2 regions of the Streptomyces sp. JW3 genome follow, and region 1 is predicted to be linked to the other one. Evidence: riboswitches for the same ligand, from Rfam matches in the RefSeq annotation. Region 1 holds a riboswitch; the other holds the start of a gene.
The links. A riboswitch is a leader RNA that binds a small molecule or an ion and turns the genes downstream of it on or off. The one in region 1 is predicted to bind glycine.
Positions count from the first base shown of each region.

Region 1 (3,861 bases):
CGATGCCGACCTGCGGGGGCAGCCCGCGGGCGAACTCCACCGCCGGGGCGACGGTGAACGCCATGTGCGCGCCGACGACCTGGCGGAACTGCTCCTCGGAGCTGAACACCGGCACGTACGCCTGGCCGTCGATCTCCAGCGTGGGCAGGTCCAGCGGGCCCTGGTGCGGCCCGCCCCCGCTGGGCAGCGGGACCCAGACGAAGCTGCGGCCCAGGACCTCGACTATCCGGCCGCCGGCGCCGGGCACGCCGAAGGCGGCCGACAGCACCTCCTCCAGTTCGTTGCCGGGCCATCCGCCGTGCGGGTGGGGGTGTGCCTGGGCCGGGAAGCCCGCTGGGAAGTCCATCTGCCTACCGCCTGTGGGGAACCGCTGGTGTGGCTGAAAAGGCTACCGGTCAGCCCGTGAAGCCGATCCGGTCAGCCGGTGAAGCCGAACCGGTCAGCCCGTGAAGCCGATCCGGCGCAGCGTGTCGGCCGCCGCGCGGTCGAGCAGGACGGCGGCGCCGCAGCCGGCTGGCAGTACGCCGTCGGCCGCCGCGCGCAGCAGCCGGTGGGTGGCCGCGCGGTGGCGCAGGAACGCGTACCGGGTCACGCCCCGGCCGCGCTCGCGCTGGCCCTCCAGCGCCTGCTCGGCGTCGACGTCGAGCAGCAGCAGGTGCAGGGTGCCGCCGCGCCGCCGGGCCTCGCGGGCCAGCCAGCGGCGCACCCAGGTCTGGGTGCCGCAGTCGTGCACGACGACGCCCGCGCCGGAGCGCAGGGCGCGGCGCAGCCCGGCGTAGTGCGCGACGCGGACCAGGGGGCGGTAGACGGCGTACGGCAAAAGGCGCGGCAGGCGGCGGTCCCAGCGGTCGCGGGTGTCCTGCGAGTCGACGCGCGCCCCGCGCACGGTCCGCTTCATCAGCGTGGACTTGCCGCTGCCGGGCAGGCCGGTGACCGCGACGAGGTCCCTGGGGCCGAAGAGCAGGGCGTGCGGGCTGTGGCCGGCCCGGTCCCGCAGGTCGCGGACGACGGGTGCGGGCCGCTCGGCGCACGCCTCCCGGGCCGGGGCCGTGTGCTGCTCGGGCAGCGCCAGGGCCGGTTGCGAAAGTCCTGTCGGCCGCCCGGAGGGCGGGCCTGGCGGCGTCAGGTGCGTGCTCTCGGCGTGCCGGCCCCTGGCCCTCGTACTGGATGTACTCGGGTCAGGGGCCGGTGCGGCGGGAGTGCGTGCATGGCGTCGCCAGACAGGCGGGGCTTTCGCGACCGGCCCTGGTCCCGAGGTCGTGGCGTATGCCGTGGTCCTGTTCACCGTGATCGTCCTCCCCTGGGGCGGTTCACGAGTTCCCATCCCCGTCGAGTGTAAAGAGAAGGTAATGCGGTGGTCTCGCGATTTCATTCGCTTCGTGCCACAAGCCGGTCACAAACGCAGTGCTAGGGTGGCCGCGCCAACTGCATACCGGCCGTTTGAATCCGCGCGGGAGAGTCCCCGGCCAGTCGCCGGGGCGCCGAAGGAGCAAGTCCCTCCCTTGAATCTCTCAGGCACCGTCACCGCGCGGGCGAGGCACATCTGAAAAGCGGACCGCCGTGACCGGCGGTCCCACCCAAGGTGCAAGTTCTGGTCCCGGCTCCCCGCGAGCCGTGATCACGGCGAACCTCTCAGGTACCGATGACAGATGGGGAGGACCTTCCTCGCCCGTGCCGTCCTGTCCTGGGAGACGACCGATGAGCAGTACCCCGCTCCGCCATACCGCGCTGGACGCCGCGCACCGCGCGCTCGGCGCGACGATGACCGACTTCGCCGGCTGGGACATGCCGCTGCGCTACGGCTCCGAGCGCGACGAGCACACCGCCGTGCGCACCCGGGCCGGGCTCTTCGACCTCTCCCACATGGGCGAGATCACCGTCACCGGCCCCGCGGCCGCCGCCCTGCTCGACCACGCCCTGGTCGGCAACATCGGCACGGTCACACCGGGCCGGGCCCGCTACACCATGATCTGCCGGGAGGACGGCGGCATCCTGGACGACCTGATCGTCTACCGGCTGGCCGAGACGGAGTACCTGGTCGTCGCCAACGCCTCCAACGCCCAGGTGGTGCTGGACGCGCTCACCGAGCGGGCGGCCGGGTTCGACGCCGAGGTGCGCGACGACCGCGACGCCTACGCGCTGCTCGCCGTGCAGGGACCGGAGTCCGCGGGCATCCTCAAGGGCCTCACCGACGCCGGCCTGGACGGCCTGAAGTACTACGCCGGGCTGCCCGGCACGGTGGCCGGCGTCCCGGCGCTGATCGCCCGTACCGGCTACACCGGCGAGGACGGCTTCGAGCTGTTCGTCGCCCCGGACGGCGCGGCGCGGCTGTGGCAGGCGCTGACCGAGGCCGGCGCGGCCGCCGGTCTGGTCCCGTGCGGCCTGTCCTGCCGGGACACGCTCCGCCTGGAGGCGGGCATGCCGCTGTACGGGCACGAGCTGAGCACCGCGCTGACACCCTTCGACGCCGGGCTCGGCCGGGTGGTGAAGTTCGAGAAGGAGGGCGACTTCGTGGGCCGCGCGGCGCTGGAACAGGCCGCCGTCCGGGCGCGGGACAACCCCCCGCGGGTCCTGGTCGGCCTGGTCGCCGAGGGCCGCCGGGTGCCGCGCGCCGGGTACGCCGTCGTCGCGGACGGACAGGTGATCGGCGAGGTCACCTCCGGCGCCCCCTCCCCCACGCTGGGCAAGCCGATCGCGATGGCGTACGTCGACGCGGCGCACGCGGCGCCGGGCACCGCCGGGGTCGGCGTGGACATCCGCGGCAGCCACGAGCCGTACGAGGTCGTGGCGCTGCCGTTCTACCGGCGCCAGAAGTAGCCTCCCAGCCCCCAGTACATCCGTACATCCGACATCCGTACATCGCCGCATACAGGAGAATTCAGGCCATGAGCAACAACCCCCAGCAGCTCCGCTACAGCAAGGAGCACGAGTGGCTGTCGGCCGCCGCGGACGGCGTCGCGACGGTCGGCATCACGGAGCACGCGGCCAACGCCCTCGGTGATGTCGTCTTCGTCCAGCTCCCCGAGGTCGGCGCCGCCGTCACCGCGGGCGAGACCTGCGGCGAGCTGGAGTCGACCAAGTCGGTCTCCGACCTGTACTCCCCCGTCTCCGGCGAGGTCACCGCGGTCAACGAGAACGTCGTCGACGACCCGTCGCTGGTGAACTCCGCGCCCTTCGAGGGCGGCTGGCTGTTCAAGGTGCGGGTCGCGGACGAGCCGGGCGACCTGCTCTCCGCCGACGAGTACACCGCCTTCTCGGCCGGCTGAGGCCCCGCGATGTCCTCCCCGAACACGTCCCGGTCCGCCTTGAACACGCCCCTGCACGAACTCGACCCGGACGTCGCCGCCGCCGTCGACGCCGAGCTGCACCGCCAGCGGTCCACCCTGGAGATGATCGCCTCCGAGAACTTCGCGCCGCTCGCGGTGATGGAGGCCCAGGGCTCGGTGCTGACCAACAAGTACGCCGAGGGCTATCCGGGCCGCCGCTACTACGGCGGCTGCGAGCACGTCGACGTGGTCGAGCAGATCGCCATCGACCGGGTCAAGGCGCTGTTCGGCGCCGAGCACGCCAACGTGCAGCCGCACTCCGGTGCCCAGGCCAACGCGGCGGCGATGTTCGCGCTGCTGAAGCCGGGCGACACGATCATGGGCCTGAACCTCGCGCACGGCGGGCACCTGACCCACGGCATGAAGATCAACTTCTCCGGCAAGCTGTACGACGTCGTCCCGTACCACGTGGGCGACGACGGCCTGGTCGACCTGGCCGAGGTGGAGCGCCTCGCCAAGGAGAAGCGGCCGAAGCTGATCGTGGCGGGCTGGTCGGCCTACCCGCGACAGCTGGACTTCGCCGCGTTCCGCCGGA
Region 1 covers NZ_JBQOUX010000016.1:93,407-97,267, forward strand. Annotated here, with positions in the region: gene ACTT8P_RS09930 (enhanced serine sensitivity protein SseB) at 1-346, opposite strand, end outside; gene ACTT8P_RS09935 (AAA family ATPase) at 440-1,072, opposite strand; glycine riboswitch at 1,442-1,537, shown strand; glycine riboswitch at 1,538-1,659, shown strand; gene gcvT (glycine cleavage system aminomethyltransferase GcvT) at 1,699-2,817, shown strand; gene gcvH (glycine cleavage system protein GcvH) at 2,886-3,266, shown strand; gene glyA (serine hydroxymethyltransferase) at 3,276-3,861, shown strand, end outside.

Region 2 (3,861 bases), on a different contig from region 1:
TCGCGCCCGCCGAGCGCCGCTGGCCCTCGGGGCACGACGTACGGCACGCGGTGTACGGGCACGGGTGGGTGCAGGGCAGTGGTCTGGGGCGGGTCACGGTGCGGTTCGAGACGCCGTTGTCGACCCGGCCGGGACGGGTACGGACGTTCCGGACCGACGACCCGGAACTGGAGCCGGCGGAGCCGCTGCCATTGGTGGAACGAAGACCGGGGGACGCCGCGGCCGGACCGGTCGAGCCGGTGGGTGGGGCGGGGTGACCGCGGTCGCGGTACGGGGCGCTGCGCGGCGGTGCGGGGACAGCCGGGCGATGCGGCTCAGGTGAGGCGGGAGGAGGTGTGGGGTGCCGGTCACGCGCGGGACGGGCGGGGTGGGGAGCAATCGCCGGGTGTGCCGGCGGGGCTCGGATCCCGGTGAGCGGTGAGCGGTGAGCGGTGAGCGGTGAGCGGGGGACGGGGGCAGGGGCAGGGGGCAGGGGACAGTCTTTCCCGCGGGGCGCGGGGTGCGCAGGAGGCGTTTTCGGGGGGTGTTGGGCCCGTCTCGCCTCAGCTGGGTTCCTCCTGGCCCGCCAGGTGGCCGAAGTCGTGGTCGGGGAAGGCGGGCGGGGCGGCGATGTCGAGGCCGTAGTGGTGGTAGAGCTGGAGTTCCTGTTCCGGGGAGAGGTGGCGGCCGACGCCGAAGTCGGGGGCCTCCTTGATCAGCGCGCGGTCGAAGGGCACCCGCAGCGTGCCGTCGACCAGTTCGCTGGGTTCCAGGGGGACGAAGGCGTCCCGGCTGAACAGGCCGGTGCGTATGGCCGCCCATTCGGGTATGCCGGTGGCGTCGTCGAGGTAGACCTCGTCGACGGTGCCGATCCTCGTGCCGTTGCGGTCGAACGCCTTGCGGCCGATCAGGTTGCGGGGATCGATGTCGGTACGCACGGGCCCTCCAGGTGGTCGCCAACCATCCGGTCCATCATCCGTAAGCACTACAAAAGAGCACATTTGGCTGTGCGGCCACTCGAAAGACCGTGCGTGGGGGTCGCTGGTACGCTGGCAAACGGCTGCTGACCCCGTGCGGGAGAGTCCTCCGGTTACACCGGAGGCGCCGAAGGAGCAACTCCTCCCCGGAATCTCTCAGGCTCACGTACCGCACGGACGAGGTCACTCTGGAAAGCAGGGCGGGTGTCGACGGCTTCCGCTCTCACCGACGGTGAAAGCCGGGACGGCCCGACAGGATCCCGGTGAAGCTCTCAGGTCGAGATGACAGAGGGGGAGGCCGTCCGGGCACCCGCGCCATGGTGCCCCTCGCAGGTCGCGTCAGACCAGGAGGCCTCCGCAATGACCGCCCATCCCACGCCGCGCACCCCGCTCGCCGAGCTCGAACAGGGCATTCCGTTCGAGCAGCGCCACATCGGCCCCGACCAGGAAGCCCGGGCCAAGATGCTGGCCCAGGTCGGGTACGGCTCGCTCGACGAGCTGACCGCCGCCGCCGTGCCCGAGGTGATCAGGAGCGCCGGCGCGCTGGATCTGCCCCAGGGGCGCACGGAGGCCGAGGTACTGGCCGAGCTGCGCTCGCTCGCCGACCGCAACCAGGTGCTCGACTCGATGATCGGGCTCGGCTACTACGGCACCTTCACGCCGCCGGTCATCCTGCGCAACGTCATGGAGAACCCGGCCTGGTACACCGCGTACACGCCGTACCAGCCGGAGATCTCGCAGGGCCGGCTGGAGGCGCTGCTCAACTTCCAGACGATGGTGGCCGACCTGACCGGTCTGCCCACCTCCGGGGCCTCGCTGCTGGACGAGGGCACCGCGGCCGCCGAGGCGATGGCGCTGTCGCGGCGGATGGGGAAGAACAAGAAGGGCCTGTTCCTGGTCGACGCGGACGCGCTGCCGCAGACCATCGCCGTGATCCGGACCCGGGCCGAGCCGACCGGGGTCGAGGTGGTCGTCGCCGACCTCAGCGACGGCATCCCGGCCGAGGTCGCCGAGCGGGAGATCAACGGGGTCCTGCTCCAGTACCCGGGTGCCTCCGGTGCGGTACGGGACATCAAGCCGGTCATCGACCGGGCGCACGAGCTGGGCGCGCTGGTCACCGTCGCCGCCGACCTGCTGGCGCTGACCCTGCTGAAGTCGCCCGGGGAGCTGGGCGCCGACATCGCGGTGGGCACCACGCAGCGGTTCGGGGTGCCGATGGGGTTCGGCGGACCGCACGCCGGCTACCTGGCGGTCCAGGAGAAGATGGCGCGCAGCCTGCCCGGGCGGCTGGTGGGTGTCTCGGTGGACGCGGACGGGAACCGGGCCTACCGGCTGGCGCTCCAGACCCGTGAGCAGCACATCCGCCGCGAGAAGGCCACCAGCAACATCTGCACCGCGCAGGTGCTGCTCGCCGTGATGGCCGGGATGTACGCCGTCTACCACGGGCCGGACGGGCTGCGCGGCATCGCCCGGCGCACCCACCGGTACGCCGCGATCCTCGCCGCCGGTCTCGCGGACGGCGGGGTCGAGATCGTGCACGGCGACTACTTCGACACGGTCACCGCCCGGGTGCCCGGACGGGCCGCCGAGATCGTCGCCGCGGCCCGGCAGAACGGCGTCAACCTGCGCCTCGTCGACGCCGACCAGGTCTCGATGGCCTGCGACGAGACCACGACGCGGGCCCAGGTGGGCGGCGTGTGGAACGCGTTCGGGGTCGAGGGCGACATCGAGGCGCTGGACGCGGCGGCCGCCGACGCGCTGCCGGCCGGGCTGCTGCGCACCGACGAGTTCCTCACCCACCCGGTCTTTCATCAGCACCGCTCCGAGACCGCGATGCTGCGCTACCTGCGCCGCCTGGCCGACCGGGACTACGCGCTGGACCGCGGCATGATCCCGCTGGGCTCCTGCACCATGAAGCTCAACGCGACCACCGAGATGGAGCCGGTGACCTGGCCCGAGTTCGGGCAGCTGCACCCCTTCGCCCCCGCCGAGCAGGCACAGGGCTACCTCACCCTGATCCGGGAGCTGGAGGAGCGGCTGGCCGAGGTCACCGGGTACGACAACGTCTCGCTCCAGCCCAACGCCGGGTCGCAGGGCGAGCTGGCCGGACTGCTCGCCGTACGCGGGTACCACCGGGCCAACGGGGACGAGCAGCGGACGGTGTGTCTGATTCCGTCGTCCGCGCACGGGACCAACGCCGCCAGCGCCGTGATGGCCGGGATGAAGGTGGTCGTGGTCAAGACCGCCGAGGACGGCGAGGTCGACGTCGAGGACCTGCGGGCCAGGATCGAGCAGTACCGCGACGAGCTGGCGGTGCTGATGATCACCTACCCCTCCACGCACGGTGTGTTCGAGGCGCATGTCGCCGACATCTGCGCGGCCGTGCACGAGGCGGGCGGCCAGGTGTACGTGGACGGCGCCAACCTCAACGCCCTGGTGGGGCTCGCCGAGCCGGGGCACTTCGGCGGCGACGTCTCGCACCTCAACCTGCACAAGACGTTCTGCATCCCGCACGGCGGCGGCGGTCCCGGCGTCGGCCCGGTCGCCGTACGCTCGCACCTCGCGCCGTACCTGCCCAACCACCCGCTCCAGCCCGCGGCCGGTCCGCAGACGGGTGTGGGACCGGTCTCGGCGGCTCCCTGGGGCTCGGCAGGCATTCTGCCCATCTCCTGGGCGTACGTGCGTCTGATGGGCGGCGAGGGGCTGAAGCGGGCCACCCAGGTCGCGGTGCTCTCCGCCAACTACGTCGCCAAGCGCCTGGAGCCGCACTACCCGGTGCTGTACACGGGTCCGGGCGGGCTGGTCGCGCACGAGTGCGTCATCGACCTGCGGCCGCTGACCAAGGCGACCGGCGTGAGCGTCGACGACGTCGCCAAGCGGCTGATCGACTACGGCTTCCACGCGC
Region 2 covers NZ_JBQOUX010000158.1:502-4,362, reverse strand. Annotated here, with positions in the region: gene ACTT8P_RS36050 (DNA polymerase IV) at 1-257, shown strand, start outside; gene ACTT8P_RS36045 (PRC-barrel domain-containing protein) at 543-917, opposite strand; glycine riboswitch at 1,044-1,138, shown strand; gene gcvP (aminomethyl-transferring glycine dehydrogenase) at 1,317-3,861, shown strand, end outside.
Region 2: linked by a shared signal. The riboswitch ahead of gcvP (aminomethyl-transferring glycine dehydrogenase) and the one ahead of gcvT (glycine cleavage system aminomethyltransferase GcvT) in region 1 are both predicted to bind glycine.